DNA from 2 places in the Paenibacillus sp. NPDC056722 genome. Region 2 is predicted to be linked to the other one. Evidence: riboswitches for the same ligand, from Rfam matches in the RefSeq annotation. Region 2 holds a riboswitch; the other holds the start of a gene.

Region 1 (16,104 bases), on a different contig from region 2:
GTATAGCGGGGCTACTGCAGATTCCAAAACCATTGACGATGTATTGAAGTTTCTCGTTAAATAATAAGTTTTTCAATGATCTACTGCAATTTTTGTAGATCTCTTTATCGGGATATTGTACATACTTCATATATTTGCGATAATGAGAATGATTCTTGTTATTACTCAATAAGGAGACAAGTTATTGAATGGTTTCATCCCAGGATTCAGATTCGATAAATAGCACCAAGTTAAGGACATCTGATCTTCCCATTACTTCGCGGCCGACAGCGGCCATCCTCATTCTGATCATTGGGCTGGGAGGTATTCTGTTCGGACTCGCGCTCTCGATCTCAGTAGGCGCTGCGGATATTAAACTATCGACAGTATGGGAAGCCGTATTTCATTTTAATCCTGACATACGACAGCATCAGGTGATATGGGAGCTGCGCATCCCGCGTTCCCTCGCCGGGGCACTGGTTGGAGCCTGCTTTGCCGTAGCTGGAGCTATGATGCAGGGGATGACCCGTAACCCGTTAGCGGATTCAGGCCTGCTTGGTCTGAATGCCGGAGCGACAGCTGCGCTGGCCTTAGCGTTTGCTTTTACACCTTCGATGCCTTTCACTTTGATTATGCTGTTTTGTTTTATCGGCGCAGCGTTAGCGGCCTTGCTTGTGTTCGGGATTGGCTCCCTCTCCCGCAATGGATTAACACCCATTCGTCTTACACTTGCCGGAGCTGCAGTAAGTGCGCTCTTGCTCGCTGTCAGCCAGGGAGTAGCGATCCTGTTCCACCTGTCTCAGGATCTAACGTTCTGGCTGGCCGGCGGGGTCGCCGGAACGACATGGGGTCAGCTTAAGATTATGGCACCGCCAATCCTCGTTGCCCTTATCGTGGCAATGATGATGTCTCGTTCCATTACACTGCTTAGCCTCGGCAGCGAGGTGGCAGCAGGACTTGGACAAAATACAAGGCTGGTGCAGGCCGGAGGCATGCTCACAGTTGTGGTGCTTGCCGGAACAGCGGTTTCGGCTGTAGGTCCGATTGCTTTTGTCGGTCTGCTGATTCCTCATATTACACGTTACCTGGTTGGCATTGATTACCGCTGGGTCATTCCTTGTTCAGCTGTACTCGGCAGTCTGCTGCTGATCTTTGCAGATATTGGAGCCAGACTCCTGAATGCACCTTATGAGACGCCGATCGGCGCTCTAATCTCGCTGCTTGGTGTACCGTTCTTTATTTATCTGGCGAGCAGACGGAAGGGGGCGCTGTCATGAGTAAGCCCATCCTCAGTACTTATGAGAAGCAGAGACGAACAAGGAACATCACGGTTCTGTCACTGCTCGGTTTTCTTATCGCCACTGTGTTCGTCATCAGCATGAATACAGGCTTTATGCGTCTCTCACCGCTGGAGGTTCTGCATACGATCCGCGGACAAGGAAATCATCAACAGAAGCTAATCCTGTTTGATTTCCGGTTGCCTCGTATCGTGATTTCGCTGCTAGTTGGGGCGGGCTTTGCAGTCTCCGGCTGTATACTGCAAAGCTTGTCGCGCAATGCATTAGCTGAACCTTCTACCTTAGGGATCACCGCAGGTGCTGGTTTTGCGGTCATCTTGTTTATTTCTTTCTTTCCAGCTACAACGGCGGCGCCGATCTACGTGCTTCCGCTGCTAGCCTTGCTGGGCGCCGGTCTTACAGCCGCGCTAATCTACATCCTGGCTTTTCGCCGGGAAGGGCTGTCCCCGGCAAGGCTTGTGCTGATCGGGATCGCGGTTGCCGCAGGCATCAACGCTTACCAGATTGTGTTGGCGCTGAGACTTGATCCCAAGAATTATCAATTCGTGGCCACCTGGATGGCCGGGAAGATCTGGGGTGGCGATTGGCGCTTTGTACTGGCGCTGCTGCCGTGGATTGTCGTTCTTCTGCCGTTCGCGTTCTATAAAGCCCGAGTGCTGAATGTAATGAATCTGGGCGACCAGATGTCCACCGGGCTTGGCGCTCCAGTGGAGCGTGAACGCTTGCTGCTGCTCGCGGCTGCGGTAGCCCTTGCAGGCTCCTGCGTCGCTGTCAGCGGCGGCATCGGTTTCGTTGGTCTGATTGCACCCCATCTGGCCCGCAGGCTGGTGGGGCCGCGGCATCAGGTGCTGCTGCCGGCCGCTGCCCTTACAGGCGGACTACTGCTACTGGCCGCCGATACCATCGGCCGCTGGATCATGCAGCCGGCGGAAGTGCCGGCAGGCGTCGTAGTGGCTGTAATCGGCGCACCCTATTTTTTATATTTGCTCGCCAAATCAAGAGCTTAATTTATTCTACAAATCCAATATTAACGGGCATACCCCGAAAAACTACAGGGAGTGAAGATCATGTCAGAACGTTTGAATACAGAACAGCTAAGCATCGGGTACTCGGAAGCTACTATAGTTAAGGGATTGAACCTGACGCTTCCAACAGGGAAAATTACGGCGCTTGTCGGGGCTAACGGCTCCGGAAAGTCGACGATTCTGAAGACGATGGCCCGGATCATGAAGCCGAAGAGCGGCAGTGTAATGCTGGATGGCAAATCCATTCATAACCTCTCGACCAAAGAAGTGGCCCGTCAGTTAGCGATTTTGCCACAGAACCCAACAGCACCAGACGGACTTACTGTAGCGGAATTGGTAAGTTACGGTCGTTATCCCCATCAGAAGGGCTTCGGTACATTAACACCGGAAGACCGCCAAATTATCTCTAATGCGATCGCTGAGACGGGGATGTCGGACTTCCATGACCGCCCGATTGATCGTCTCTCCGGGGGACAACGTCAGCGTGCTTGGATTGCTATGGCATTGGCGCAAGAGACGGATATTCTGTTCTTGGATGAACCTACAACGTTCCTTGATATGGCGCATCAACTGGAAGTGCTGCAATTGCTGCAAAAGCTGAATGAAGAGAAGGGCCGTACCATCATCATGGTAGTCCATGACTTGAACCATGCTTCCCGTTACGCGCAGCATATGGTGGCGATCAAGTCCGGCACAGTGATTAGTGAAGGTGCACCTGCCGAGGTAATGACCACACCGGTCTTGCGTGAAGTATTCGGAATCGAGTGCGATATCGTGCCTGATCCGCGCACGGGCGTGCCGCTGTGTCTCCCATATGAGCTTGCAGCTTACAAAGCTGTTGGACTGTAGCAAGCCATCAAGGGAAATTGGTTATATCGTCATAAAATTATCCATAATATCAATATATGTATAGAAGAACAGGCTCCCGTCATTGACAAGGGAGCCTGTTCGTTGTTAAAGTTGTGGTTGCCTGATCATCTATCCTTGATTCTTAGGTAGTGATAAGCTTGGCATATTGTATTGCAGAAGCATGAATTTCTTCATCTGTGATGGTCATTGCGCCACTGAGAATGAAGTAAGGCTGCAGTTTTGTGCCAATGAGATTGGAAGTAGCTTCAATGGGTCTAAGCAGCTCTTCCAGGCTGAATTTGTTATAGCCGGTTGGGGTATAAGCTTCCTTAGGACCGCCGGTGGACAATGCAATCTGCAATTCCTTGCCATGCAGCTTGTTGCCGTTCTCGCCATAAGCCCAGCCGTAGGTAAGCACGGAATCGAACCATTTTTTCAAAAGTGGCGGTGTGCTGTACCAATAGAAGGGATATTGAAGCACGATGCGGTCATGCTGTTCCACCAGCTTCTGTTCACGCTCTACATCGATAACCTCTGAAGGGTAAGTCTCATAAAGATTGTGTACGGTAACATCAGTATTGGCCTCGAGGTATTCCTGCCAGTATTTATTGATCTTGGATTGTTCAAGGTTGGGGTGCGCGACGATAACTAAAGTTGACATGAGTTAACTTCCTTTCCATAATAAAAATTAATTTTTAATGTTTGACCTGTAATCATTATAGTTACAAGTTTAACTCCCGTCAAGCGGGTTTATTTCTATTCCATCAAAGGGGTATGCAATATGAATATCAGCAAAGTTCAGGACGATCTGCAAGCCATTGTCACAGCAGGCGTCGTTAAAAGTCATGAAGAATTAAAGGACCGGGTATTCACCAAAATGGGGGGACGGGCAGATATTCTGGCAGCTCCCGCTACTTATGAAGAAATTCAGAAAATTGTTACATATGCGAGTGAACAGCGTATTCCGCTGACGGTACTTGGCAATGGCTCTAATGTCATTATCCGCGACGGAGGAGTACGCGGTATTGTGCTACAAACCTCAGACCTGACGGGCATGGAAGTGCGGGATGGACTGTTGTATGCAGAGTGTGGCGCCAAAATCATTGATGTATCGCGTTATGCGCTGGATCAGGAATTGGCGGGCCTGGAATTTGCTTGTGGTATCCCTGGTACAGTAGGGGGCGCTCTTTACATGAACGCAGGAGCCTATGGTGGTGAGGTCAAGGATGTACTCCACAGCGCCGTTGTCTTGAACATGGCTGGCGAACTAATAACGCTTCAAGGTGACCAAATGCAATGGGGATACCGGAAGAGCATCTTCTCCAGTGGTGAATACGTTGTTCTGGAGGCACGGTTTGCTCTTAAGCCGGGGGAAGCTGCAGCCATCAAGTCCGTTATGGATGAATTGACGTTCCTCCGGGAATCGAAGCAGCCACTGGAATACCCGTCTTGTGGTAGTGTTTTCAAACGTCCTCCAGGGCGGTTTGCCGGGCAGTTGATCCAGGAGAGCGGACTTCAGGGAACCCGTATCGGCGGTGCCGAGGTGTCCCGTAAACACGCTGGATTTATCGTAAATGCAGATCATGCCACGGCTAGCGACTATATCGGTCTGATTCAACATGTCAGAGAAACCGTGATGGATAAATTTGGCGTAGAGCTGGAAACCGAAGTGGAGATCATCGGTGAAGAGTAGTAGATATGGACTGGCAAGAGGCTGCGGGCTTTATCCGCAGCCTCTTTAGTCATCTTTTCATAACAAACGGTGTTATCCTGTTACAGATCACATGTGGTATTACGAAGCCTGAGGTATCATTCTTTAGACAAAGTGTAATGGGCACGGTCTGTCTTCACCTCTGCAGCCTCTGCATCGGAACGATTCAGCCGCAGCCCGCTGACTGCAATTTCGTAGTTCGCCTGGGGCAAGCGCACTAATTCGCCATCTCTGTTCAGCGTGCTTCCCGAACCTCTAAGAATTAGCGCACTATCCAGATAATCATCAATGACATCATCCGCATCACGGTAATCGACGCCTTCCAGCTTGAAATGAATGGTGTCTGTATCCGAAAGCTCTTGCTTCTCAATTAGAATCGTCTGGTTCACCTGTGTATTCAGCCAATCCGAGAGCTGTTGTACCTGCTGTTCCATAACCTGATCCCATCCTTTAGAAGATGATCTATAGGCTATAAGTTACCCTGTTCGCCAAAAATGAATCCGTCATTTTTGCGGTAGGAAATAAATTTATCACATTTATAATTAATATAATTAATCATTATTTTTACACTTGTCATCCCGCATACCCCATGGTATAGTTCAAGACGCACGATATCAGTTAAAGAAGAAGTCTGCGTCATTGTGCGCAGGAGAGGTTCGCAAACTCCCTCTATAAAAAACTAAGACCCTTAAGGGACGTCAGATGCCATAGCGAATGATGTTCCGCGTATAAACGGGATAACTCTGTCCATGGGTCAGTACTCGTTTATTCTTAGTAGAGCCAAGTTTTCGAAATCTCGTTCTTCTTTCCAATTCCGGCGCAGGCCGAAGGAAAAGAGAGGGATTTTTTGTCATGTCTGAAGGAAGATTGAAAGATGAAATGAAGGAAGTTACACTGCTGGGCAATCAGGGAACTCAATACCATTTTGGCTATGCGCCAGAGGTGCTGGAATCGTTCGATAACAAGCATCCGGGACGCGATTATTTCGTCAAGTTCAATTGCCCGGAATTCACCAGTCTGTGCCCCGTTACGGGCCAGCCGGATTTTGCAACACTGTACATCTCGTACATCCCGGAGCAAAGAATGGTGGAATCCAAATCGCTGAAGCTGTATTTGTTCAGTTTCCGCAATCATGGGGATTTCCATGAGGACTGCGTCAATATCATTATGAATGATCTCATCAGCCTAATGGACCCGCGTTATATTGAAGTATGGGGGAAATTCACCCCGCGGGGCGGCATTTCGATTGACCCTTATTGCAACTGGGGACGTCCGGGAACGAAGTATGAGGCAATGGCAGAACACCGTCTCATGAATCATGATCTTTACCCGGAAAAAGTGGATAACCGCTAACCCTATTTTGTAAAAAAGGAGATTTCGAAGATGAATAAAAAAGCATTGGTCGTCTTTAGCGGCGGCCAGGACAGCACGACCTGTCTGATCTGGGCGCTTCAACACTATGATGAGGTCCAAGTGGTCACGTTCAATTATAATCAGCGGCATGCCGCTGAGATTGAAGTAGCACAGCAGATTGCCGCTGATTTTAAAGTAAAGCAACATATTCTTGATCTGGGACTGCTAAATCAGCTGGCACCCAACGCATTGACACGGGAAGATATCGCCATTGAAGAAGGAGCAGAGAATGAGCTCCCAAGTACTTTTGTGGATGGACGTAATCTGTTGTTCCTGTCGTTTGCGGCAATTCTTGCCAAGCAGCTTGGCTACCATAATATTGTAACAGGGGTCTGTCAGACTGATTTCAGCGGATATCCGGACTGCCGTGATGTGTTCGTGAAATCGCTGAATGTGACGCTCAATCTGTCGATGGACTACGAATTCGTGATTCATACGCCGCTGATGTGGTTGGATAAAAAAGAAACCTGGAAAATGGCCGACGAATTGGGCCACTTTGATTATATTCGTGAGCGCACGCTGACCTGCTACAACGGGATCATTGGGAGTGGCTGCGGGACTTGTCCCGCGTGCCTCTTGCGCAGCCGTGGACTGACGCAGTACGAAGGGGAGCGAAAGAAGGGTGACTCATGCTGAACGAGGTTTCGGTATGCAAAATCTTCACCTTTGACGCTGCCCATCAGCTTATTGGTCATAAGGGGAAATGCAGCAATCTTCACGGCCATACCTACAAGCTGGAGGTTGTGCTGAAAGGTGTTCCTTCCGTGCAGGAGGGGCATTCTGACGAAGGCTTCGTCGTTGATTTTAGCGACATCAAGGCGAGGGTGCAGGAGGTACTGATTGATCGTCTGGATCATGCTTTTCTCGCTACAGGCAATGAACCTGTACTTGAGTCGCTGTACAGCTCGGGCTCTAAGGTTGCACAACTCTCATTCCGCACGACAGCCGAGAATTTGTCATCCTACGCGGCCTATGAGTTGAAGAAAGCCGGGCTGCCGTTGTACTCTGTGAAGCTCTGGGAAACACCAACGTCATGGGCGGAAGTATTGGCGGAAGATATTCCGATAGAAGGTCCGTCTTACCGCCTTTATGGGGGGTGTGACTGTGAGTAAGCTGCCGGTCATCGAGATCTTTGGCCCTACCATTCAGGGCGAGGGTGCAGTTATTGGGGTGAAAACGATGTTCGTACGCACTTACGGTTGTGATTACCGCTGTAGCTGGTGCGACTCGGCTTTTACCTGGGATGGGTCAGCTAAAGACAAGCTCCGCCTGCTGGAACCAGAAACGATTGTAGAAGAGCTGATGGCTCTGGCTGACGGCAATTTTGACAGTGTGACGATTTCTGGGGGCAACCCGGCGCTGATCGGTGAGGGGATGAAGCATTTCATCGATCTTCTTCATAGAAAAGGCATTCAGATCGCTATCGAAACCCAAGGGAGCCGGTGGCAGGATTGGTTCTATGATGTGGATGTCTTAACCATCAGTCCGAAGCCGCCAAGCTCGGGGATGAAGACCGATTGGGAAGTACTGGACCATATTCTGCGGAACATGAGGGAGTATGGACGCGCGACACATAATCTGAAGGTCGTGGTCTTTGGGGAAGAAGATTTGGAATATGCCAAATCGGTTCATAGGCGGTATGAGGATGTACAGCTCTTCTTGCAGCCGGGTAACGACAATGTTAAGGAGGCTGGCGACATCTCGGGAAGGCTGCTAAGGCGCCTGGAATGGCTGTTCAACAAGGTGATCGCCGATCCTGCATTGAACCGGGTGCGGGTATTGCCACAATTACATGCCTTAATCTGGCATAATAAACAAGGCAAGTAATAGGTTCATTGATGTGAGGTCCGGTTTCTTCCGTGTGGAGGGGCCGGTCTTTTTTACATAAGACGAATAAAAGAAATTAAAACAAAAAGTGAGAAGGAACGAAGGGGGAAGTTTGGAACTGTAGGAGCGGTAGCGACCGCCCAAAAGCTTTCCGAAGGAAAGCTCGCGACGGAAGCATAGGCTGTCTTCGGATTTCAACCGCAAACAGCGGTACAATGGAAAGAAATCTGGAGACAACAGCGGCCGGAAGTCCAAACATTCCACCGTAGTGACGACCGAGCCTTACGTTAGGATCTTAAGTTCGTCTTATGTAGAAAAGAAGATTTTACAATTTTTTATGGATAAGGCATTGCATTTTCCTTAATACCGAGTATAATACTTGGTATACAGAGAGTAAGGAGTCGGTACACATGTCAGTCGATGATTATCTGGATCTTTTAAATTACGCCAAAGCGATTAACGATGGACAGTGGCAGGCTGACATCATTGAGCGATTGAATAACCTTCCCGCAGCTTCCGCTCAGAAGCAAAGAGAAGAAAGTGTCCGGGAATTGTGGGTACAATTTGACGATGTGAATGCAGTATTGGTGGAGTTGTTCAACAAGCTGCGTGAGAATGAACCTACAGAGGATCAGAATTCGCTGAAAGAGAAGATCTGGGAGCTAAAGCTGGAACGGATTAGATTAGCGAAGCGGATTCAGAGTAAATATATCGGTATTAGATAGCAGAGGAAGAGATACGAGAGTAATAGGTGAACATAAAAAAATGGCATGCAGTTGTCTGCTCTGCCAAGACTTGATGGTCTTCTTGTAAAGTGAATTTTGGGGATTCACTTGATTAAGAAAAATAAATCAGACAATGGAATTACTTAGACATTTGCATTCCTTCACGCATCATGGTCATGCACATTGTCATCATTTCATCGCAGTCTTGCATTTTCTTCATCATCATGTCCATATCCATGTCCATCATGTTCATTTCAGACATCTTCTCCATGCACATCTTCATGGTGTTCATCTTAGCCATCATGTCCTCCATACACATGCTCATCATCATTTCCATACACATTTTTTCCATTTTAATTCCGCCTCTCAATTTGGTTTACTTGCCTACTTAAAATTACTATATTTTACTAGATAATTCAATAGCAAATTGTGAAGATTTCTAGCTTATTCCAGCATTAAACTGGGAAAAGTAAAAGACAGCTCTTTAAAAGGAGCTGTCTTTTTGCATGTGTTAAGATAAAAATGATTTTTTTCTAATCCTTCTGATACAAAAAATAGCTGTTAGTCGTCTTACTTATAGCTGCAGCGGATAAGGAGGTATAAACAAAATGAATATTCCGGAATCAGAAATATTTCAAAATATATTTTATGAACACTATCCCATTGTAAGACGTAAATTGGTGGCGCTGATCAGAGATGAAGCGGCTGCGGACGATTTGGCACAGGATGTGTTCCTGAGGCTGTACCGCAATCCACCGGATGATCCTGCAGCCCTTGGCGCATGGCTCCATAGGGTGCTTACTCGGATCGGATATGACTACATGACCAAGAAGGCCAGGGAACGCCGATTACAGGACAAGCAAGAATTGTTCTTAGGCAGTGAAGCTGCACCCCCGACGGGTGAAGACGCAGTGCTTCGTAAGCTGGACCAGGAGGATGTACGGGAATGGCTGGATGAACTGCCGGAACGTGACCGGCAGGTACTGCTCCTGAAATACTCGGGCTACAGTTATGCAGAAATCGCCGGTGAGCTAGGGGTGAAGGCACCCGTAGTTGGTACGTTGCTTAACCGGGCTACGACAAGATTGAGGAAGACGGCAACCAAAGCCCAGCCACAAATCGATTAAAGAAATCTTTTAAATTAAAGGAGGGTGAAACCGATGACGAAACTTCCCCTGAACAACGATAGAGAGAAACAAGCAACGGATGAGGCATGGGCCAGATTGCAAGCCACCCTTGCCGGAGAGGCAATAAATCCCCGCTGGAATGAATGGGGACTGACTTCAGATAAAGAAGAAGGGGGCCCTGTAATAAGCATGAAGTCTGAAATAACGGTTGGAGAAATGCCGCAAGAGGAGAGGGCCACGTATTCGGATAGCTCTTCTCACAATAATGTGCCATTACGCCGCTGGAAAATGACTCGTCGCAGCAAGTGGGCGGCGGCAGTAGCCGGCGTGGCTGCTCTTGCTGTAGTATTAGCGACCCCTGTCGGCAACACGGCCATGGCCTCGCTCCTGAACCAGTTCCGCATGGAGACAGTTACAGCTGTCAATGAGGATGACTTGCGTAATATGTTCTACCAGCTCACCGACAGAGATAACATCCATGAAGCTGTCAATGATTTTGGATCATTCCAGAGCACGCCTGGCATGGTTTCGGGAGACATGTCCCCGGCGCAAATACAGGAGTCCTTAGGTTATTCTCCCTTGAGCGCTGCACTCCGGAGTAACCATGGACAGCTGTTTGTTTCATCTTCGCAGGAGATTAAGCTTAGTCTGAAAGTTGAAAAAACAAACGAAGTCATGAAACGATTAGGAGCGGTAAAGCTGCTGCCTGAATCGGTGGACGGTAAGCCAATTACGCTGCATATCCCTGAGATTGTAAATTACAATCTTGCAGAGAATAAAAATGATTGGGCAAGCTTGCAGCAGATGAAGACACCTGTATTGACGGTAGATCCTTCTATTAAAGTAGAGGAAGCGCTGGAGGCCGTGCTCAACTTCCCGCTACTCCCTGAAAGCCTAAAGAGCAGTCTGCAGCAAACAGGAATCTTGTCAGGTGAAATTCCGATGCCGGTATTTGTTAACGACAGTAGCGAACAAGTTCAGGTAGCTGGCGTAACGGTTATGCTGCAAACGACCGATATGGGCAAGGATTATAAGAATTACAGTGCCATTTGGGTGAAGGACGGGCAGTTGTTCAACTTTAATGGAGGGAACACATTCAATAGTAAAGAGAAATTGATGGCTAAACTGCAGGAGCTGATCCAATCATGAGTGTTGCCGCGATCGAAACCCAGGGACTTAGCAAAACGTATGACAACGGCCGTGGCTGCCAAAATGTCACAATCACTGTAGGGAAAGGGGAAGCCTTCGGCTTCCTCGGCCCCAACGGGGCGGGCAAGAGCACCTTTGTCAAAATGCTCGTGGGGCTGATTTCACCGACGAGCGGTAGCGCCTCTCTAATGGGACACAGAATCGGTACAATGGAAGCCAAGTCACTGATCGGGTATTTGCCAGAATTGTACCGTTATCAGGAGTGGCTGACTGGACAAGAAGTGGTCAAGCTGCATGCCCGGCTCAGCCGAGTGGAGTCCTCTTCCATAGAGCGGAGAGTTCGTGAGGTTCTGGAAGAAGTCGGGATTGGTATCCGAAGCCGGGATAAGGTCAAGCATTATTCCAAGGGGATGCAGCAGCGGCTGGGATTAGCGTGTGCGCTAGTGGCTGACCCCGCAATTGTCTTTTTGGACGAGCCTTCCTCGGCCATGGACCCAATTGGACGCAGCGAAGTGCGCATTATCCTGAAGAAGCTCAAGAATCAGGGGAAGACTATATTTCTCAACTCCCACCTGCTGGAGGATGTTGAAATGCTGTGTGACCGGATGGCGCTGCTGAATAACGGAGTTATTCTGCGGCACGGCAGTGTATCCGAGGTGCTTCATAAGCGAATGAGCTGGCTTTTTAAAGTTGGCGGTTATTCGCCTTTTTTGCTGTCTTGGCTGGAAGAGAGAACCGGACTTGTCATCAAAGTGGCCATCGATCTGAAGAGAGACGCAAACGCCTTTTCACCAGCACAAGCAGAAGACAGCAGTGTGGTCTGGCTGGAAGCAGAGCTAGATAGTGAGGAGCAGGTAGGCTGGTTAAATTCGCTGATTATGGAGCAGGGGATGACCTTATATGAAGTTTCACGTAAAAAAGAACGTCTGGAAGAATGGTTCGTGAACGTCCTGTCGGGGCTGAACCATCGGGGTGAGCGATAATGGGCATCATTATGGGGATGACATGGAAAGAAATGCTGCGTAAGCGAGTCATGGTATTAACGTTGCTAATGACGATCATCTTTTTGTTGGCTTTTTGGTTTGTGGCATCCAGCTTAGGTAAACATGGGATTCCCGAGGGGAGATGGGGAACGGGCAATTCAGAACTGCTGATCGCCAAGTTTACCAATGGTACAATTATATTGACGCTAGGATTTTTCTTCGGTTCATTCGTGCTAGCATTTCTGGCCATTTTCAGTTCGTTTTCAGCTATAGCGGGAGAAGCTGAGCAAGGAGTGCTGCAAGCGTTGCTGCCTCGGCCACTCCCGCGCTGGAAATGGTATCTGGGTCGCTGGCTGGGGTTTATTACGCTGGGTCTGGGTTATGCCTTACTCTTGTATGTTGCCATTATGCTGATCACGAAATTTCATGCTGCAATACCAATGGACCCTACCGCGTGGATCCTGTCGTTTCTATTGTTTGCATCAGCAGTTCCCATGCTGGTGACGGTATCTATGTTGGGATCGAGCTGGTTCTCAGCTTTGGGCAATGGTGTATTTATGACCATGCTATACGGGGCGGGCTGGCTAGGGGGAATGATTGAGAAGCTGTCGACCTCGATTGGTCTGGAGCCTGAAATTATGAATTCGCTGAAAAATATGACCGGAGTCATTTCACTGCTCATGCCGGTAGACGGAATGCAGCGTAAGATGCTATCCGAGCTATTCAATTTAAAAGAACTGGGTGGTGTGGTTTCGCTGCAAACCGCTGCCTTCGGAATCAACAGTTTTGCCAATGTTCCATCAGGCACTTTCGTTATGTATGGCGCCGGATATACCTTAGTAGCATTTCTGCTAGGTCTGTGGATATTTGGGCGCAAGGATCTGTGAGCGCACGCAATACGCGCAGGAAATCTCTCCAACAACAAAAGCAGCCCTTTTTGGCTTCCGTATAGACGGGAAGTCAGAAAGGGCGCTTTTGCTTGCCGCGGGGAATCAAATCTTTACACCAAGCTCAATCCAGTCTGAAGACCAGTTGCTGATTTCCCCAAGGATCGGGGCTAGCGCATGACCTTTGTCCGTAAGCGAATACTCGATTCGTACCGGCATCTCCGGATAGACTTTGCGTTCGATAATTCCCTCATTCTCCATTTCCTTCAGACGGTCGGACAAGACTTTACCGCTGAGGTTCGAAAGACAGCTCTCAATTTCGCCAAATCGACGAGGGCCTGGGATGAGTACGAAAGCAATCAGGGCCACCCACCGTTTGCTCAATAGATCAACGGCTTTCTCGAAGCGCGGACACATGTCGAAATCATTCATTGGCATCACCTCTGCATTCATTATATCACAAACTTACATTAAGTAATTATAAATATTAAAATATATATTATAACTTGACGAAGTTATATTACAATGATAAACTAACTTACAAATAGTTACTTGTTTAGCGCAGCCTAATTGCAGCAATATTCTGTTTAACAAACATAACCTATAAATGAACTCAAGGAAGGTGTACTCATGATTAAACCTGATATCATTTCTATTCTGCAAAAAAAAATTAAGAAGATTACAATGGATGAGTCCACCAATATATTGGTAGGCCCGATTACTCTGCCAGTCAATCTGGACGGGGAGACGGTGACTTTTAAATGGTATAACTGGTTGAAAGTTACCGATGAAGAACTGCTTCAAGAAGACAGTCCGGAAGCTACAGCAGCCCTGATTAAACGTTTATCATCTCTGAATCTTGCCGAAGGTCAACAGTCGAGCGTATTGGTCTACGGCGACTTTGAAGGTTCTGAGGATGCGCTGATCCGTATGCACAGCATCTGCCATACCGGGGATATCTTTGGTAGCAAGCGTTGCGATTGCGGCTTCCAGTTGCATCAATCCATGAAAATGATCGTAGAGCATGGCTCAGGCGCCTTGTTCTATCTCGCCAATCATGAAGGAAGAGGCATTGGCCTGTTCAGCAAGGCGATGGCTTATATTTTACAGGAAGAAGGATACGATACGGTAGAGGCTAATCTGGAGCTGGGGTTTGCAGATGATTCCCGGAACTACTCCGATGCGATCAGCGTGCTGCAGCACCTGCGCCACAAACCAGTCACTCTGATTACCAACAACCCTAGAAAGCTTGATGCCTTGAAGACAGCGGGAATGAATGTTGTGAAAAGAGTACCGCTTTGGGGCGATGTTTCCTCCTTCAACGAGAAGTATCTGCGCACCAAGGTTACCCGTTCAGGTCACCTAAACGATGATACTAATGGCGAGCTACGCGACAATATTAGAATCGTTTAATAATTGTATCTTTTAAGCGGCTTCCACACACAAACTGGAAGCCGCTTATTTTGGCTAGTGCTTTTCCGCATTGTGCATTATAATATTAATCTGTTCATTCAACTCTTAGCTTAGCGAGGTATAATATGGCTGCCATTCAAGTGCAGGACTTAAGAAAGACATTTAAAGTCCAGAAAAACCGCGAGGGCCTCAAAGGGGCCTTCGCTGATTTGTTTAAAAGGGAATACACCGAAGTCACTGCGGTCAAGGACATCTCTTTCACGATTCCCGAAGGAGAAATCTGCGGGTACATCGGAGAGAATGGAGCCGGGAAATCGACAACCATCAAGATGCTGACCGGCATTCTTGTGCCGACCTCCGGCGTACTTTCGGTTGGTGGTTATGTGCCGTATGAAGAACGGGAGAAGTTCGTTCGTAATATCGGCGTTGTATTCGGACAGCGCAGCCAGCTATGGTGGGATATCGGCGTTATTGAATCCTTTCAGCTGCTGCGCAAGGTATATCGTGTATCGGAAGCTGACTTCAAGAAGCGGCTGGACGAGCTGGTGGAACGGCTTGCGCTCCAAGAACTGTTGAATCGTCCGGTGCGCAAGCTCAGCCTGGGTCAACGGATGCGCTGCGAGCTTGTGGCGGCGCTGCTGCATAATCCTTCGATCTTGTTCCTCGATGAGCCAACAATCGGACTGGATATTGTAGTGAAATCGGAAATTCGCGACTTCCTCAAGGATATGAACCGTGAGCATGGCACGACCATTCTCCTCACAACACATGACTTGCAGGATATTGAAGCACTATGCTCACGTGTCATTATGCTGGATGACGGACGGATCATTTATGACGGAGGACTGGAAGAGCTGAAGCAGCGCTGGGGGACCGGCCGGGAAGTGCTGTTCCAATTCGGAACGGCCACCAAGCTTGGACAGCTTAATCATTGGACGGACGGCATGCCGGTGACCTGGTCTGCGGAGAACGACCTGAATGCCAAAGCATGGATTCCGCTGGACTTGAACGTATCTGATGTGCTGGGCCGCGTGGTCGGACAGGCTGATATCACGGATATTAAGATCATCGAGACGAACACGGACGATATCGTACGCAGCATCTACCAATCTGGCTCTGCCGAGAAACCGGAAGAAGCGCGGGCCGAGCAGGACGGGAAAGAGGTTGTACATGTCTAAAATGCTCGGTGTGGCATCTTCATCTCCGGGTGGTTCCACCCGCAGGCCTGACTCCGGGGGCAACAGCCGCAAGCTGCTGCTCGGTGCCTATTTCGATTTCATTCGCATTCGTTTTCTAACGATGCTGGCTTACCGGGTGAATTACTACTCAGGTATCCTAATCTATACACTGAATATTGGGGTCAACTATTTTACCTGGAAAGCAATCTACGGCGACGGACAGGCACTTGGCGGCTTTACGGCTGCTCAGATGACCACCTATGTTGCGGTTTCCTGGATGGCGCGTGCGTTTTACTTTAACAATCTGGATAGGGAAATCTCGACAGATATACGGGATGGTAGTATCGCAATCCAATTCATACGGCCTTATAACTATATACTGGTCAAAATGATGCAGGGACTCGGAGAGGGACTCTTCCGGTTTATGCTGTTCATGATCCCAGGTATGGCCATTGCCATGCTGCTGTTCCCGGTAAATCTGCCGACTGCCCCGTCTGCTTGGATCGGATTCCTGGTCATGCTGTTCTTTAGCTTCCTGAT
Region 2 (16,104 bases):
GATGGATGTGCCGACAGAGGTGGATTCTCTTGAAGAATCAAAGCAGCAGACGGAGACTCCACAATTTCAGACCTTGAAACTATCTGATGTTACCTTTACTTATCCCGGTGCGGAGACTCAAAGTCTGAACCAAGTGAGCCTGGAGCTTATACGCGGGCAGCAAATCGCGATTGTTGGGCCAAGCGGCGGCGGGAAGTCCACACTCTTTAAGCTGCTGCTGCGCTTCTATGATGCTGACAAGGGCGAACTGTCCTTGAATGAACAGCCCATTGGTGAGATCAGCCTGTCCAGGCTGAGGAGTTATTTTGCCTATGTCCCCCAGGATTCTGGTCTATACTCGGGCACGATCCGTGATAATATTCGCAATGGCAGATTGGATGCCGGCGATGAGGAGATTGTAGAGGCATTGCGTAAGGCGAACGCCTATGACTTCGTTATGGCTTTGCCGCAAGGACTGGATTCGGAGATTGGTGAGGAAGGGGCCAGACTCTCAGGGGGACAGCGTCAGAGACTATCTATTGCTAGAGCGATTCTGAAAGATGCACCGATTCTGTTGCTGGATGAAGCTACGGCTGCGCTGGATAATGAATCTGAGAAGCTGGTGCAGCAGGCCATCCGCAAGCTCATGAACGACAAGTCGACGCTCGTCATCGCTCACCGCCTCTCAACGATTCAGCAGGCTGACCTGATTCTGGTCATGGAGAACGGTTCAATCGTGGAACACGGCAATCATGAGGAGCTGCTGTCGGCAGGTGGCAGATACCATGCGTTGTACTATTCACAGTTGGAGCGAGAAGAGGAAGAAGACCAGATGAAGGAAGCGATCCTTTCCTCAACAGGTCACTGAATGCATAAATAAAATAAAGTGCCGCACGCCGTGAAGATAACATGGCTGTGCGGCACTCTTGGTATTAATTTGCGGTCTGCAAAATGAACTTCTCAATGACATGCTTGACGCCATCCTCGTTGTTGCTGAGGGTGATGAAATCGGCGATTTCCTTCAGCGCCGGGATTGCGTTATCCATGGCTACACCCAGGCCTGCTGCTTCGAGCATCTCATGGTCGTTCCAGGAATCGCCGACAGCGATCGTCTCGGACAGATCGCATCCGAAATGGCCGGCCAGGAATTCCAGAGCCAAGCCCTTGGTGCCTTCATGATGCATGATTTCCAGGAAATAAGGTTTGGATTTGGTGATGTGCACGGAATCTCCCAGCAGCTCACGCAGAATTGGCGCCAGCTCATCCAGGAAATCGGGATCGTCGATGATGAGCATTTTTGGTGTTTTTTCGGGTACCAGCTTCTCCCAGTCTGGTTCGATATAGTAACGGGTATTGTTCAAAGCGGAGTAGTCGATCAGCTTCTGGTTCTCTTCACGGGCATACAGTTTATCATCAATGTAAGTTTGCAGATGCAAGTTATGCTCCACACAGTATTCGAACAGCTTGCGAACGGCATCCTGCGGAACATAACGTTCATACAATACATTTTCGTCGAGCAGGTTCTTCACGAGTGCACCCTGGTACGTAATGATCGGCACGTTAAGTCCGGTCTGGCGGGCAATGGCCTGGGCCGACGCATACGCGCGTCCAGTGGCTAGTGTTACTACTACGCCTGCGGCAACAGCTTGTTCGAGCGCTTGCTGTGTGGCCGGGGTAACTTCCTTGTCATCATTAATCAGGGTGTCGTCAATGTCGATCGCAATCAATTTGTACATGGATGGTTTCTCTCTCCTTATTTCTTTCTGGTTATAACAATCAGATCAAATGGGTACTGATGCCTGGCATTGAAAGTTGGCTTGTACAGTAAGACAAGTTGTCCAAATTGTATCCTAAAACAGGAGTAAGAACAAGCCAAAGCTGCCGAAGATCCTTTATGGAGCAGGGCATTTCAGGGTTCAAGCTGGACAAAATGGCAGGGTCTTGGTATACTTCGATAACCGTACATTTGTTCTCATTTACATCTTGGAAAGGGAGCGGTTTTCGTATGATGGGCAAATCCCATTTAATCATTAGCACCGGGGTTACCCTGTCGGTTATGAATCTACTTGGTTATGAGATTACCATTCCGGCCATTGCGGTGGCCGCGGTAAGCTCGCTTATGCCAGATATTGATGAGCCCAATTCATTATTGGTCCGCAAAGCCATTCCGGAGTTCGTGCTGCGAATTCTTCAGGTAGCGCTGATCGGCGCAGCTATTTATCTTTATTTCGCCGGTCTGGCTCAGCCGCCTTGGAACATTGCTTTGGCTCTGCTTGTTGGCAGTGTTTCTTTCCTGCCGGGACGCAGACTGAGGCATCTTGTCATGATATTGATTGCCGTGGGCTTGGTAGCCTTCGCAGATGCCTATGATCCATGGAACTATATCGCGGCCTGCATACTCATCGTGTCATCCGTTGTCCCGCATCGTGGGTTAACGCACACGCTGTACGGCGTGGCCGGATGGGGCGCTCTGCTGTATTTCGCTTCCCTTGGCATGAATGACGGCGGCAGCCTGTGGATCGCCGGGGGCCTATCCTATGCGCTGCATTTGCTGGCAGACTCCGTTACTCAGCGCGGGATTACCCCGTTGCCGCCGCTACCCTTCAAGCTGCGTCTGAGGCTGATGAGCACTGGCACGAAGAAGGGCAGCGCAGTAGAGAATGTCTGTATTTTACTTACATTAGTACTAGTAATCTATGCTTTCATTCTTTCTCCGTAAGGGACTACGGGTCCGCAGCGATATTGCTGCAACAATACATACAATCAATAAGGCTCTTTCGCTGCGCGGTGCAGTGAGAGAGCCTTATGATTTGTTTTATAAGAAAGGAATCTATTCTTCCAGGAAAATCAGCCCGAAAAACTCCTCCGGTTCAATCCGTCCGAAGTAATGCTTCAAGTCCAGCTCTGCGAGCGCTTGTCTGACCTCGACCTGCTCGTAACGTTTGCCGCGAAGTGCATTCTCGACGTCCACCACATCGCCAGCACCGAAGAAGTCGCCGTAAATTTTAATATCCTTGATGTAGGAATCTTCAATATCCATCCGGATGTCAATGATTCCGGCAGGGAACTTGCGCGTGTGTTTAACGTTGCTTTTTGGTGACAACCCGTAGTTCCAATCCCAGTTCTGGTAGTGCTCTTTGGAAATTTCGTTGATCTTCACCCAGTCATCCATTTCGAGCTTGTACTGTGGCACCTCGGAAGGCTCCATTCCGAAGATCGAGCGCAGCAGACCGCTGCGGAACTCTTCAATCGTCATATCCGTCCCTAGCAGATCTTTAATGTTGGCTACACGGCTGCGGACTGACTTTGTACTTTTGGATTTGAACTTCTCCGGATTAACATTCAGCGAAGCTTGTACATCCTCCAAATTAAGGTCGAACATTAGAGTGCCGTGGCTGAACATCCGTCCGCGTGTGGAGAACTGGGCATTCCCGGAGATTTTTTGCTCCCCGACCTGCAGGTCGTTCCGCCCGCTGAGCTCGGCATTGACGCCCATGCTCCGCAAGTAGTCGATGACCGGCTGCGTGAACTTCAGGAAGTTAAGGAAAGACTCGCCGTCATCCTTAGTAATGAAGCTGAAATTAAGATTGCCGAGGTCATGATAGACCGCTCCGCCGCCAGATAAACGACGAACAACCTGGATGTTATTGTCCTTCACGTATTCCTGATTGATCTCTTCGATCGTATTTTGATGCTTGCCGATAATGATAGACGGACTGTTGATATAAAAGAGCAAATAGCTCTCGTCCATTGGCAAATGCTTGAGCGCATATTCTTCAATCGCGAGATTGATGGATGCATCCGTAATCCCCGTGTTATCGATAAAAAGCATGGCTTGTTCCTCCGTTGCAGCATGATTGAATACAGCCTTTATTTTAAACCAAAAGCAGGGATTTCACAAAAAAATTCCATAGCTGAATCCAATGAAATCCCTCCGGCGGGCTGAAACCATTTGACGGATTTCCGGCTCTGGCGTAATAATGAGGGCATTGGCTTACACGATGAAGGAAAGGGCGAGGAGAGCATGAGTGATACCACAGAAGCTAGAGTAATGAGTGAAGCAAGAGTAGGAACTGTCGCTAGTACAGTAAAGTCGCCTTTTATGAATGAAGAGAACACCACAAAATATACCTCTCTGGTCTTTCCAGGATTGACTCTGGAGCGGAAGGAAGACCATTTGCTGCTGGCATTCCCATCCGAGGTGGACGGACTGTCGAGTGCTGTATACGGCGGAGGCATGATTCGTCTGACACGGGCAGTGAACCTGTTCGTCAACCAGGACTATGAATGTAGTGATCCGGTACGGGATATGGAGAACAAGCTGCGGGAATGGGGTTATCCAGCAGCGGGCTGCGCAGGGCTGATGACCGCCGTTCCACTGGAGCTTGCTGCGATTGCTGAAGAAGATATCGGCTCTGCTGCGATCTTCTGCTGTGTAACGTCAGCAGCGGGCAATGCTGCTCGTGCCGGGGTAGTGCGCCCTGTGCTGAAGGCTTACAGGCCAGGTACGATCAACATCATGCTGGGCATTGACGGGCAGCTGTCGCCTGCCGCAATGGTTAATGCCGCGATGACAGCTGTTGAAGCTAAGGCGGCCGCTCTAGCCGATCTGGGGATTGTCGACAATGAGAACGGCCTGACAGCAACGGGTACACCAACAGATGCTATCGTACTGGGCGTGAGTCAGAGCAGACGATACCACGCTGAACATGTCTACGCTGGCACAGCTACTGATTTGGGTGGTGCGATCGGACGTCTGGTCTATGGAGCAGTTACGACTAGCCTGCAATCTATGCAGGCAAGGAAAGACGGATAAGAGTACTAGAACCGCTAAGAACCACGACTGGATGAAAAATCCGGGGCCGTGGTTCTTTTTTTACCCTGCTAAGTGTGCCATGATAGCTATGGGGGCGATGATGGATGTTTCAGGATTTCAAGCTCATTGCCGGACGACCGGTATATATACAAATCAAAGACTATATGAAGCACTTAATTATAAAAGGTGCGCTGCAAAGCGGCCAGAAGCTGCCGTCCACCCGTGAGATGGGTGTGCTGCTACAAGTTAGCCGTAACTCTGTAATCGCCGCGTATGAGGGGCTGGAGGACGATGGATTTGTCTACGCCGTTAAAGGGCAGGGCAACTATGTAGCCTCTACTGCACCTGGTACCGTTACTGTTTCTTCCCGCACAATGGACTGGAAGAAACATCTGAACGATCACGCCATGCTGGCTGAAGAACTGGATATTATGAAGCGCGGTATTCGCGCAGACAAAGGTACGATTTCTTTTACCAGCATCGCACCGGATGAGAGTCTGTTCGATCTGGACAATGTAAAGCGGGCCTTCATGGACCGTATGGCCGTAGAGGGGAATGTCCTGTTGAACTACGGCTACGCCAAGGGCTACAAACCGTTGATAGATTATTTGCACCAATATATGGAGCACAAAGGCGTGGATATGAAGGGCAAGGACATCCTGATCACCAATGGTTTCACGGAAGGCTTCAATATTGTGCTGTCTGCCCTGAACCGGAAGAGTGGCCAGGTCCTGACCGAGAATCCCACGCATCACACAGCGATCAAGAATCTCAAACTGCACGGCTTCGGGATCAAGGGCATTAGGGTGGAACGGGACGGCATTCACCTGGGTGAACTGGAGAAGGCATTAGATGAGGGAGAGTATGATTGTGCTTACTTCGTGCCTTCGTACCATAATCCGACCGGGATTGTCATGTCTCCTGAGAAAAGACAGGGCCTGATGAAGCTGATGGCGAGATACGATATTCCGGTAATTGAGGATGGTTTCAATGAAGAGCTGCGTTATTCGGGTTCACATGTATCGCCGCTGATTGCGACGGCTGGTGCAGGCAACAGTGTGATTTATCTTGGAAGCTTCTCCAAAGTGCTGTTTCCGGGGCTTCGGGTAGGCTGGGTGCTGGCCGATCAGGAACTGATCTATTATCTGGAGAGTCTTAAGCGGGCACAGACCATTCATACTTCTACTCTGGATCAGTCGATCCTCTATCAATATTTGTACAACGGCAATCTGGAGAAATATTTGAAAAAAGCCAGAGCGGAATATAAACGGAAATATGAACTGACCTTGGAATGCTGTAAGCAGCATGTTCCTTACCAAACGTTGACGGGCGACGGGGGAATGCATTTGTTCGTGGCATTTGCAGAGGGCTTTAGCACAAGAGCTTTGCTTGAGGCGTGCCGTGCGCAAGGGGTTATTTTTACGGCAGGCGAGATGTTCTATACCGGTGGCGGCGGGCAGCATACGATGCGGATCGGCTTCTCCCGCGTGGCGGATGAGGATATTGTCAAAGGAATCGAAATCATTGGAAGAACGGCGCGGCAATTAATGGGATGAAGGGGTGCTGGTGATGAAGGTTGGCGTGATTATGGGGGGCATTTCTTCTGAAATTGAGGTGTCGTTGAACACAGGCAGAGAAATGATGAATCATCTGGATCGTAATAAATATGAGGTGGTTCCGGTTGTATTCAATTCACGTGAGGAGCTTTTAGAGAAGGTCAAGGGGCTTGACGTTGCTCTGTTGGCGCTGCATGGCGCTTACGGGGAGGATGGAACGATACAAGGAACGCTGGAGACATTGGGCATACCGTATACGGGAAGTGGTGTGCTGGCAAGCAGCCTGTGCATGAATAAGGATCTGTCCAAAAAAATCCTCCGTTATGAGGGAGTCAACACACCCGACTGGTTGTGCTGGGACAGCATGGACGATTTTTCACCGGAAGCTGTGGAGCGTTTGGGCTATCCCGTGATGGTGAAGCCGAATTCAGGCGGTTCCAGCATCGGAATGGAAAAGGTGAACGATGAGCAGGGACTGCGAGGCGCGGTGCTGAAAGCTTTTACCAGTGACCCCGATCAGTCGATCCTGATTGAACGGTATACGGTGGGCCAGGAAATTACCTGCTCCATCCTGAACAGGGAATTTCTCCCCGTGATAGGCATTACTTCGGCGTCTTCGGAATGGTTCGATTATAGTGCCAAGTATGAGGTAGGTGGGGCGCAAGAGGTTGTGATCACCCTGCCGCCAGAGCTGGAGCAGTCGGTGCGCAGAGCAGCAATGACCTGTTACAAGGCGTTAAAATGCAGCGTGTATGCCCGGGTCGATATGCTTTTGATGGAAGGTGTGCCTTATGTACTGGAGGTTAATACCTTGCCTGGGATGACAATGACGAGTCTGCTTCCCAAAAGCGCAGCGGCAGCCGGACTGTCATTCAGCGCATTATTGGATCGTATTATCAGCTGTTCCCTGACGGAACGCAGCAAGAACAAGGGGGTGCCGGTACATGTTGAATAATTGGATAGCGCCTCGCGTACAGGACATCCCGCCTTCCGGAATACGGGCGTTCTTCGAACTCAGTGCCGGCAACGAGGATATTATCTCGCTGGGCGTAGGCGAACCGGATTTCGTTACCCCGGAGCACATCAGAGAAGCTTGCATGGTGGCGCTGAGCCAGGGAGCGACGAGATATACGCCGAATGCGGGCTTGCCTGAGCTAAGAGAGGAAATTGCTCATTATTTGCAAAATAACTTCAATCTCCGTTACGACCCTGCAAACGAAATAGTAGTCACTGTAGGCAGCAGCGAAGCTCTGGACCTGGCGCTGCGGGCGTTCACCGCTCCAGGAGACGAAATTCTTCTTCCTTCTCCCAGTTATATCGCTTACTCGCCGATTGCCTATCTTAACGGCGGTACATTGGTAGAGGTGGAATCGAAAGCGGAGGAAGGTTTCAAACTGACTGCCGAGGCGCTACAACGGGCAATTACCCCGCGTTCCAAGCTGCTGATGCTAAATTATCCGAACAACCCGACAGGAGCGATTATGACTGCTGAGGACTGGCAGCCGATTGCGGAGATCGTGAAGGCGAACAACCTGCTGGTCATCTCCGATGAAGTCTATGCCGAATTGACCTATGACCGGAAGCATGTTAGCATTGCCTCACTGCCGGGAATGCAGGAGCGGACCATTGTACTCAGCGGATTTTCAAAAGCATTCGCCATGACTGGCTGGAGAATTGGCTATGCCTGCGGCCATCGAGATCTGCTGGCAGCAATGCTGAAGATCCACCAATATACAGCCATGTGTGCCCCGGTGCTGGGACAGATTGCTGCAATTGAATCCCTGCGCCATGGCCTTGAGGCTATGAGCGAGATGAGAGAAGTGTACCGGCAGCGCCGGGAGCTGCTGGTGAACGGATTCCGGTCGATCGGAATGCCTTGCCACGTCCCGGAAGGCGCATTCTATGCTTTTCCAAGTATCGCGCACACCGGGCTTGATTCCGAGACGTTTGCGCTGCAGCTATTGAAAGAAGCCGGTGTTGCAGCCGTACCCGGATATGTATTTGGATCGGGAGGAGAGGGGCATATCCGCTGCTCTTACTCAGTATCCACAGAGCGGTTATATCAGGCGCTGGAGCGGATGGAGAGCTTCATGAAGGTGAAGATATAATTGTGTTATAGGACGGCTAATGGGTATGCCAGACAGGCGGCTGTGGGAAGTCTGGTAATATTAAGTGACTACTACTAATGATAGGGGTGTACCCTTTATGTCAAAAAATACACAAGCCAGCTCTGGCAAAGACGGGGCTGGCGAGCAGCCGGAGTCTGACTTTCCGTCCAGTCTGGCCAAGCCGGCACAGCGCGCGCTTGCCGGAGCGGGGTATACTCGGCTTGAGCAATTGAGCAAGCTTACCGAGAGGGGGCTTTTGCAGCTGCATGGCATGGGTCCCAAGGCGCTGGGCCAATTGCGTACGGCACTTGCTGAGAAAGGACTGTCGTTTGCGGAAGGTTCCTGAGACTGGCATTCCGGCCAAAAGATATATACAAGCAAGCCCCCGTCCATTATCGGACGGGGGCTTGTCACATTTTAAGAATACATAGGTTAGATCTTAAATTGCTGCACAGCTTGTTGCAGCTTTGTGGCTTGCTCGTGCAAATGCTGCACTGTACGGGAATGACCTTCAAGCTCGGCGCTTTGTCGCTCGGAATTCCGAGAAAGCGTATTGGCATTAGCCTGCGATTTTGCAGTAATCTGCGCAGTTTCTTCTACGGAGGCGCTGACTTCCTCACTTCCAGCCGAGATTTGCTGGGTAGCTGCCGACACAGACTGAATACTTTGGTCGATACTTTGAATGAGGATCAACAGATGACTGAATGCATTTCCAGCTTCTGCAACCTTTCCGACGCCGGAGGCTACTTCCGAGTTAACGTGGTTCATCTCTGTGACAGAGCGATTCATATCCTCCTGCAAACCAAGCAGGAATTCACGAATTTGGTCGGTAGCTGTCCGGGATTGCTCCGAGAGTTTACGTACCTCTCCGGCTACCACGGCAAAGCCGCGTCCATGCTCTCCGGCCCGTGCCGCTTCAATCGACGCATTGAGGGAGAGCATTTGAATCTGCTTCGTGATTTCTGTAATGCCCTGCACCACTGCGCCGATTTGGAGGGAGCGTTCATTCATAATCTGGAACTGACCCAATGACTGCTCGGAAGCCCGTTCGACCTGGCGCATTTGTTCAACGGCTATTTGGGCAATTTCATTCCCGCCAAGCGCTTCGGCTGAGGCTTCGCTAATCTGTTCCGTAACTTCTCCTGCTGCGGAGGCGATATGCTGGATGCTGTAATTAATCTCTTCCATGGCCCGCGAGTTATCCTTCGCGCTGTGGGCAATGGATGTACTGCCTCTGTCAATCTCGATGACGGACTGGGCGGACTGTTCGGCCATGCCGTTCAGGACCTTCACGCGCTCTTTGAGGTCATTGGAATCTTCGACAACCGTACCGGAAGTCTCCAGAACCTGGCCGATCATTTCTTTGAGGCGATTGGACATAGTCTGAAAGCTTTCGGAGAGCTGTCCAACTTCATCGGTGCCTTTTATAGTCAACTCCTGGGTGAAATCACCCTGTGCAAGTTTATTACTATACGTTGCGAGCTGTGTTATAGGACGTGTTATCCGCCGGCTCATAAGCAGGGCACCGGTCATGCCGATGATAAGGACCACCAAGGTGATTCCTGCACTAGTCCAGAGGATGCTGCTCATTCTTTCTGTGATAAAGGCTACATCAGAGCTTACGCCGACAACCATCGAACTGCCTTTAATAGCGATGTAAGCTGTTTTATGTACACCGTAATCGTCATTATAGATATCGCTGAGCGTCGTTTTTTGGTTCTGGAAGGCCTGTTCCATAGCCGGAGTCACCTGCAGGGTGTCTCCTGTCTTAATCTTGGAGCCATGATCAGCGGCAAGTACGGTAGCTTGACCGTCGTTCAGACTCGCCAAAAAGATCGTCTCTACATCATGTTGGTTGCGTTTGTCCTTGAAGTAGTATTCGATATTGGTAATTGACTGCTCATTCTTGCCTAGCGCCCGCTGGGCATGGGTAGAATTGATGTTCTTGTATACATCCTGGACAGCTCCCGTCAGTAACTTGTTGATCTGCGGCAGTACATAGCTCTCGAACGTATTAGTCGATATGAAATAAAAGCTTACACTTAACAAAAGAGACGCGAGCAACAGGACGACAAATAACAAGCGCGTGAATTTACGGCTAATCGAGTGCTTGAAACGAAACATAGGGTTCTCTCCTTTTCTCTGATATGCCTTTCTATCCCAAGCCTGATGCCTTTTTATGTATGGATAGCTACGATAACTCCGTGAGTAGGGTCGTATATCAGGTTAATACTATCGCTCTGGTGGGATAAACACACATAGTTGATAACTATTTTATATAATTAACCTGCGGTTGAATAGTGAAAAATTTGATTTTCACTGTATTATTTTCTGAAAAAAGATAAAAAAAGTGTCGAAACTTCTAACAATGAATAGAATTGGGTGGAAGAAAGAGGATTCGTACAAAAAATCAAAATATTCTGGTATCTTTGGTTCTGTTATGGTAGAGTGTTTATGTTTTGTTCCGGAATCCGGAACCGCGGTTCGTAACCATCCCGCGTAAACAAAACTAGGAGGAGTTATAAGAAGATGTTTAATTTATGGTGGGGGATTCTCTTTGTCCTCGTCAATTTTGTGTTTTTTCTGCTGTGCTACCGATTATTCGGCAAAAAAGGGATGTATGCCTGGGTAGGAGTCGCCACCGTAATTGCCAATATTCAGGTCTCCAAAACCATTTCCATGCCACCAGGCATTGTCATGACTCTTGGCAACACCATGTACGTGACGCTGTATATGGCGAGTGATCTGCTCAACGAGAAGTATGGGCGGGTCGAAGCACGGACAGCGGTATGGTTTGGCTTTTTCACCCTGATTACGACGACGGTGATCATGCAGATGGCGCTGGCGTTCACGCCGCAGGAGAGTGATATCGCCCAGTCTTCACTGGAGACGATCTTCGCAATGATGCCACGGCTTGCACTGGGCAGCTTGGTAGCTTACTTCGTCAGTCAATTCCTGGATGTACGGCTGTATTCTTGGATTCGCAAGTATTATGGCAGTTCGCGCCAGCTCTGGATTCGCACCAACGGCAGCACGATGGTGAGTTCCTTTGTGGATACGCTGATCTTCTGTACGATTGCTTTTGCCGGCATTTACGACTTGAAGGTATGGACAGAGATACTACTGACCACTTATATTATCAAATTCTTGCTCACTGCAGCAGGGACACCGGTATTGTATATCGCCCGCACGTTTACTTTTGCGGAGGATAAACCGAATATGCCACTCCCGGAGGCTTCCGATACGAAGGCGACTACCGCCTAGAAGATCCAGGAGATCTTATAGAGCAAGTTACAGTATTTAAAAAACAGCACGTCCCCGCATATGGAGACGTGCTGTTTTCAATATGCGCCCAATTTTCTTTGGTCAAGGGCGATTGGAAACTCTCTCTATAGATGAAGCACAGTCAGAGCTTTAGGGAAGCTGGTCAGTGTCTGCGCACCGTTTTCACTGACGAAGACATCATCTTCAATGCGCACACCACCTACGCCCGGCACATAAATGCCCGGTTCCACGGTAAAGACATTGCCCACTTCAATGATGTCTTCATTGAGGCCGTGCAGTGAAGGATATTCATGGACATCTATGCCGAGGCCATGGCCGACACGATGCACGAAGTACTCCCCGTACCCGGCAGCTTCAATGACTTCACGCGCGGCGCGATCCACTGAACCAAAGGTTGCTCCTGGTATAGCAGCGGCAATCCCCGCTTCATTGGCTGCGAGTACGGCATTATAGATGCCGGTCAGCTTGCTGTCCGCCTCTTCCACGGCAAAGGTGCGTGTGATATCAGAAGCGTAGCCTGCAGCATATAGCCCGAGGTCGAACATCAGGAAGTCCCCGGGCTCAATGATCCGGCTACCCGGCTCGCCGTGCGGGAGGGCAGTGTTCGGTCCCGAGAGCACCAGGGTGTCGAAGGCTGGGCCGGAAGCGCCAAGCTTCTTCATTAAATACTCCAGCTCTGCTACCAGTTCAATTTCGCTGACACCGGCCTTGACATGCTTCAGGCCACGGCGCAGCACTTCTTCCACCAGCTCTGCGGCGTGTTTCATGGCAGCGACTTCTTCCGGCGTCTTTTTCGCGCGCATACTCCGCAAGAGATGGCCGATATCGCTGAAGCGCTCTGCCGGAACAGCTGCTGCAAGCTGCTCGAATCGGGAGACGGTGAAATGCTCTTTCTCGATACCGACCGCTCCGAGCTTCTTGCCTTGCAGACGCTGGCGCAGCAGGTCATACGGATTATCGGTGTCGCTGTGGGTGGAGATATTCTTCACGGAAGAGGCAGCATGAGCTGCTTCAGCATCAAGGGCCGGGACGATCAGAACGGGCTCTTCGCCACGGACCAGAAGTAGTCCGAGAAAACGTTCATGCGGATTACTTGCGAATCCGGTCAGATAGTAGACATGCTTGGGATCGGTGATGAGCAGAGCGTCCAGTCCTTCGCTGGTCAGCCCTTGCTCCAGGCTTTTCAATACATTGCTCATATTCAATAGTTCCCCTCTCGGTTTTGCGAAGGCATGCTTTCTCCCGTCCGCAAAATGATGTACCATTATATTAAGACAATCGCCCGCAAAAAACCAGAACAGGGGACCGGCCGCGTCTGCCGAATCCAGCCTAAGAGGAGTGAACCCGTATGAAAGGTAAGGTTGTAATCATCACCGGTGCCAATGCCGGTATGGGATTGGCTACAACAGTTGAACTTGCCCGCAAGGGTGCCAGGGTCATCATGGCTTGCCGCAGTCATAAGCGCGGGGAAGAGGCGTTAGTGGCCGCCAGACAGCAGAGTGGATCGGAAGAGATTGAATTGATGCTGCTGGATCTATCCTCGCTGGACAGCATTCGTAATTTCGCACAGGAATTCGCCGCTCGTTATTCTGTATTGGATGTCCTGATCAACAACGCCGGGGTAGTCAGCACGAAGCGCCAGTTGACGGCTGATGGGTTTGAGATGGACCTTGGCGTTAACCATCTGGGACATTTTCTGCTGACCAACCTGCTGCTGGAGCGACTCCAAGCGGCAGAGCAGGGACGGATCGTCGTGGTTGCTTCCGGTGCCTACAAAATCGGATCAATGCATTATGAGGACCCGACATTGTCGCGGGGCTTCAATCTGGCGAAGGCTTACGCCCGCTCCAAGCTTGCGAATATCCTCTTCACCCGGGAGATGGCCTCGCGCTTGCAGGGAACGCGGATTACTGTCAATTCGGTACATCCCGGAGCAGTGGGTACGAGCATTGGGGTGAACCGGGAGACCGGCTTTGGAAGCACAGTGATGAAGCTGATGTCTTATTTCTTCCTAACCCCGGAGCAAGGTGCGGACACCGCCCTTTATCTGGCTACAGCCCCGGAATTGCGTCAGGTTACGGGAGAGTATTATTACCGCCGTAAGATTAAGGAGCTGTCGCCGAGGGCGACGGACTCCGCGGAAGCTAAGCGGCTCTGGCAGTGGAGTGAAGAACAGGTCGGCTTGTCCTGACCGATTTCAGTAATAGTAAGAACCAAGCGCCAACCATGGCAGACAATGTATTATACTGGAGGAATGAAGATATGGATTGGCAGAACTACACGATTGAAGATGCCGAGCTCAACGATTTAGCGGAAATTGTGAATATCTATAACTCAACAGTTGCTGGACGAATGGTGACTGCCGATCTGGAGCCTGTACGCGTAGAGGAGCGGGAACGTTGGTTCCACGAGCATAACAGCCATCATCGCCCGCTGTGGGTACTAAGGAATAACGGCGAGATCGCGGCCTGGTTCAGCTTCCAGTCGTTCTATGGACGTCCGGCTTACAATGGGACTGCCGAGATCAGTGTGTATGTAAGTGAGAAGTACCGGGGAAGTGGCGCAGGCAGCATTCTGCTGACCCGGGCGCTGGAGACGGCTCCGGCCCTTGGGCTCAAGAATCTCGTAGGCTTCGTGTTTGGTCATAATGAGCCTAGTCTGGGTCTATTGCGGAAGTTCGGGTTTACGGAGTGGGGACTGCTGCCCGGGGTAGCCGAAATGGACGGTATTGCACGTGATCTAGTGATTATCGGCCGCAAGCTGTAATCTTGGGAGCACCATACCCCGCTCTAGGCCAAATGCTAAAAGGGAAACCGGCGTTCTCCGGTTTCCCTGCGTCACAGTATTATTTCGGTCTCCATCCTACGAAACGTGATTGCGTAGGGTCCAGTGAAGCTCTCTATAGTTAGACAGGAATCAGGATTGGCATTCTCCAGGCTCTATCCAGTCCTCGGACCATTGCTGCAGGTCCCGAATGACCGATTCAAGCGCCCGACCTTTTTCCGTTAAAGAATATTGAATTCTTACAGGGGTCTCGGGAAAAACTTCCCGCAGAACAATACCTTCCTGTTCCAAATCCTTGAGCCGCTCCGAGAGCAGTCTTCCGCTGACGGGGAGCGATGCTTCGATAGTGCTGAAACGCTGTGGTCCATGAAGAAGCTGATAGATGATCAGGCCGGTCCAGCGCTTGCCCATAATATCCATGCTTTTTTGTAACCGGGGACATAAATCTGTGGCTTTCATAAGGCTCACCTCTTATAGTACATTATAAACGAAAAGTCCCGTTACTAAAACAAATTTGAATTAAACGTAGGCTGAAAGGATGATTCATCGTGGCAAAAAAGAAAAGAACTCAAACGCCTCCCCGCGCTGCCGCAGCGGACAGTCCGGCTACATTGAAAGACCTGCTAAGCAGCGATGTGCTGAGCAAGCTGAAAGCGCAGGCAGATGAACTGAAGGCTGAAGAAAAACAGCGTCAGGAAGCAGCCCGTCAAGCGGTAGAAGACCAGCGGAAAGCGGAGCAGAAGCGGCTGGATAATGATTTTGCCCATCTGCTGGAGAACAGTAAACAAGATTGGCACAAATTCAAATAAACGGCTAAATGCCCAGGAAAGGACACTCGAATGAGTGTCCTTTTTGTGTGTGATGAAAGAGGGAGCGGGGAGAGGGCAGGCTGTGGTACTTTTTTCACAGGAATCTTCGGAATTCAAGTTATTCGCAGGCAGCAGGTAGATTGGGGGGCCATGAAGTGTCGATTAAGATCATTAGTTTGGATATGTTTCAAACGCTGGTGAATCTGGATAGGAGTACCATGGGAATGTGGAGTGCGATTTTAGGCGATGACTGCAGTGAGGATCAGGCGAATAGTTATCAAGCCTGGTTATTAGAGCATTATTATGAGATTGCTGGGCAGATGAGGGACGAGGGGCAGTTCCTCCTGACCAAAGAGATATACAGGCAGTGCTTTACACGACTCTTCGCCACGCATAATATCCGATTCGCGCCGGAGCAAGCGCTGGATATACTCGTCCGGGAGCATAAGCAGGCAGAACTATATGAAGAGACAGGAGACTTTATCCGGTATATTCTTGGGAAATATCAGGTTTGCATTGTAAGTGATACGGATCAGGATATGCTGCCTGTTTTTTATACCCGCTATCCTATTCGCCTGTTCGCTTCGGAAACGTATAAATCGTATAAAAATGACCATTCTAACAGACTGTTTCAGCAATTGACCGCACATTATAATGTGCAGCCAGCGGAAATAATTCATATTGGCGATACCGCCTCTGACGTTCTGGGGGCGAAACGCGCCGGAATCCAGGCTTGTTGGCTGAATAGGCTCTCCGCTCCCTGGACG

Evidence for each region. A riboswitch is a leader RNA that binds a small molecule or an ion and turns the genes downstream of it on or off. The one in region 2 is predicted to bind preQ1.
Region 1: another riboswitch for preQ1. It lies ahead of queF (preQ(1) synthase); the one in region 2 lies ahead of ACFRAM_RS08005 (queuosine precursor transporter).

What each region holds. Positions count from the first base shown of each region.
Region 1 covers NZ_JBHTYV010000001.1:93,757-109,860, reverse strand. The annotation lists gene ACFRAM_RS00565 (iron-hydroxamate ABC transporter substrate-binding protein) at 1-64, shown strand, start outside; gene ACFRAM_RS00560 (FecCD family ABC transporter permease) at 189-1,256, shown strand; gene ACFRAM_RS00555 (FecCD family ABC transporter permease) at 1,253-2,284, shown strand; gene ACFRAM_RS00550 (ABC transporter ATP-binding protein) at 2,345-3,151, shown strand; gene ACFRAM_RS00545 (NAD(P)H-dependent oxidoreductase) at 3,294-3,812, opposite strand; gene murB (UDP-N-acetylmuramate dehydrogenase) at 3,933-4,844, shown strand; gene ymzB (protein YmzB) at 4,961-5,296, opposite strand; PreQ1 riboswitch class I at 5,508-5,551, shown strand; gene queF (preQ(1) synthase) at 5,715-6,215, shown strand; gene queC (7-cyano-7-deazaguanine synthase QueC) at 6,246-6,911, shown strand; gene ACFRAM_RS00520 (6-pyruvoyl trahydropterin synthase family protein) at 6,905-7,387, shown strand; gene queE (7-carboxy-7-deazaguanine synthase QueE) at 7,380-8,102, shown strand; gene ACFRAM_RS00510 (hypothetical protein) at 8,513-8,827, shown strand; gene ACFRAM_RS00505 (hypothetical protein) at 8,967-9,179, opposite strand; gene ACFRAM_RS00500 (sigma-70 family RNA polymerase sigma factor) at 9,436-9,954, shown strand; gene ACFRAM_RS00495 (hypothetical protein) at 9,988-11,103, shown strand; gene ACFRAM_RS00490 (ABC transporter ATP-binding protein) at 11,100-12,086, shown strand; gene ACFRAM_RS00485 (ABC transporter permease subunit) at 12,086-12,973, shown strand; gene catR (catDE operon transcriptional regulator CatR) at 13,079-13,405, opposite strand; gene ACFRAM_RS00475 (GTP cyclohydrolase II) at 13,604-14,386, shown strand; gene ACFRAM_RS00470 (ABC transporter ATP-binding protein) at 14,512-15,564, shown strand; gene ACFRAM_RS00465 (ABC transporter permease) at 15,641-16,104, shown strand, end outside.
Region 2 covers NZ_JBHTYV010000002.1:812,166-828,269, reverse strand. The annotation lists gene ACFRAM_RS08055 (ABC transporter ATP-binding protein) at 1-847, shown strand, start outside; gene ACFRAM_RS08050 (Cof-type HAD-IIB family hydrolase) at 912-1,715, opposite strand; gene ACFRAM_RS08045 (metal-dependent hydrolase) at 1,985-2,698, shown strand; gene lplA (lipoate--protein ligase) at 2,810-3,811, opposite strand; gene ACFRAM_RS08035 (adenosylcobinamide amidohydrolase) at 4,004-4,795, shown strand; gene ACFRAM_RS08030 (aminotransferase-like domain-containing protein) at 4,900-6,351, shown strand; gene ACFRAM_RS08025 (D-alanine--D-alanine ligase) at 6,365-7,306, shown strand; gene ACFRAM_RS08020 (pyridoxal phosphate-dependent aminotransferase) at 7,296-8,459, shown strand; gene ACFRAM_RS08015 (helix-hairpin-helix domain-containing protein) at 8,557-8,805, shown strand; gene ACFRAM_RS08010 (methyl-accepting chemotaxis protein) at 8,892-10,583, opposite strand; PreQ1 riboswitch class I at 10,933-10,978, shown strand; gene ACFRAM_RS08005 (queuosine precursor transporter) at 10,989-11,723, shown strand; gene ACFRAM_RS08000 (M24 family metallopeptidase) at 11,849-12,943, opposite strand; gene ACFRAM_RS07995 (SDR family oxidoreductase) at 13,093-13,935, shown strand; gene ACFRAM_RS07990 (GNAT family N-acetyltransferase) at 14,007-14,510, shown strand; gene ACFRAM_RS07985 (winged helix-turn-helix transcriptional regulator) at 14,661-14,987, opposite strand; gene ACFRAM_RS07980 (YqkE family protein) at 15,077-15,337, shown strand; gene ACFRAM_RS07975 (HAD family hydrolase) at 15,493-16,104, shown strand, end outside.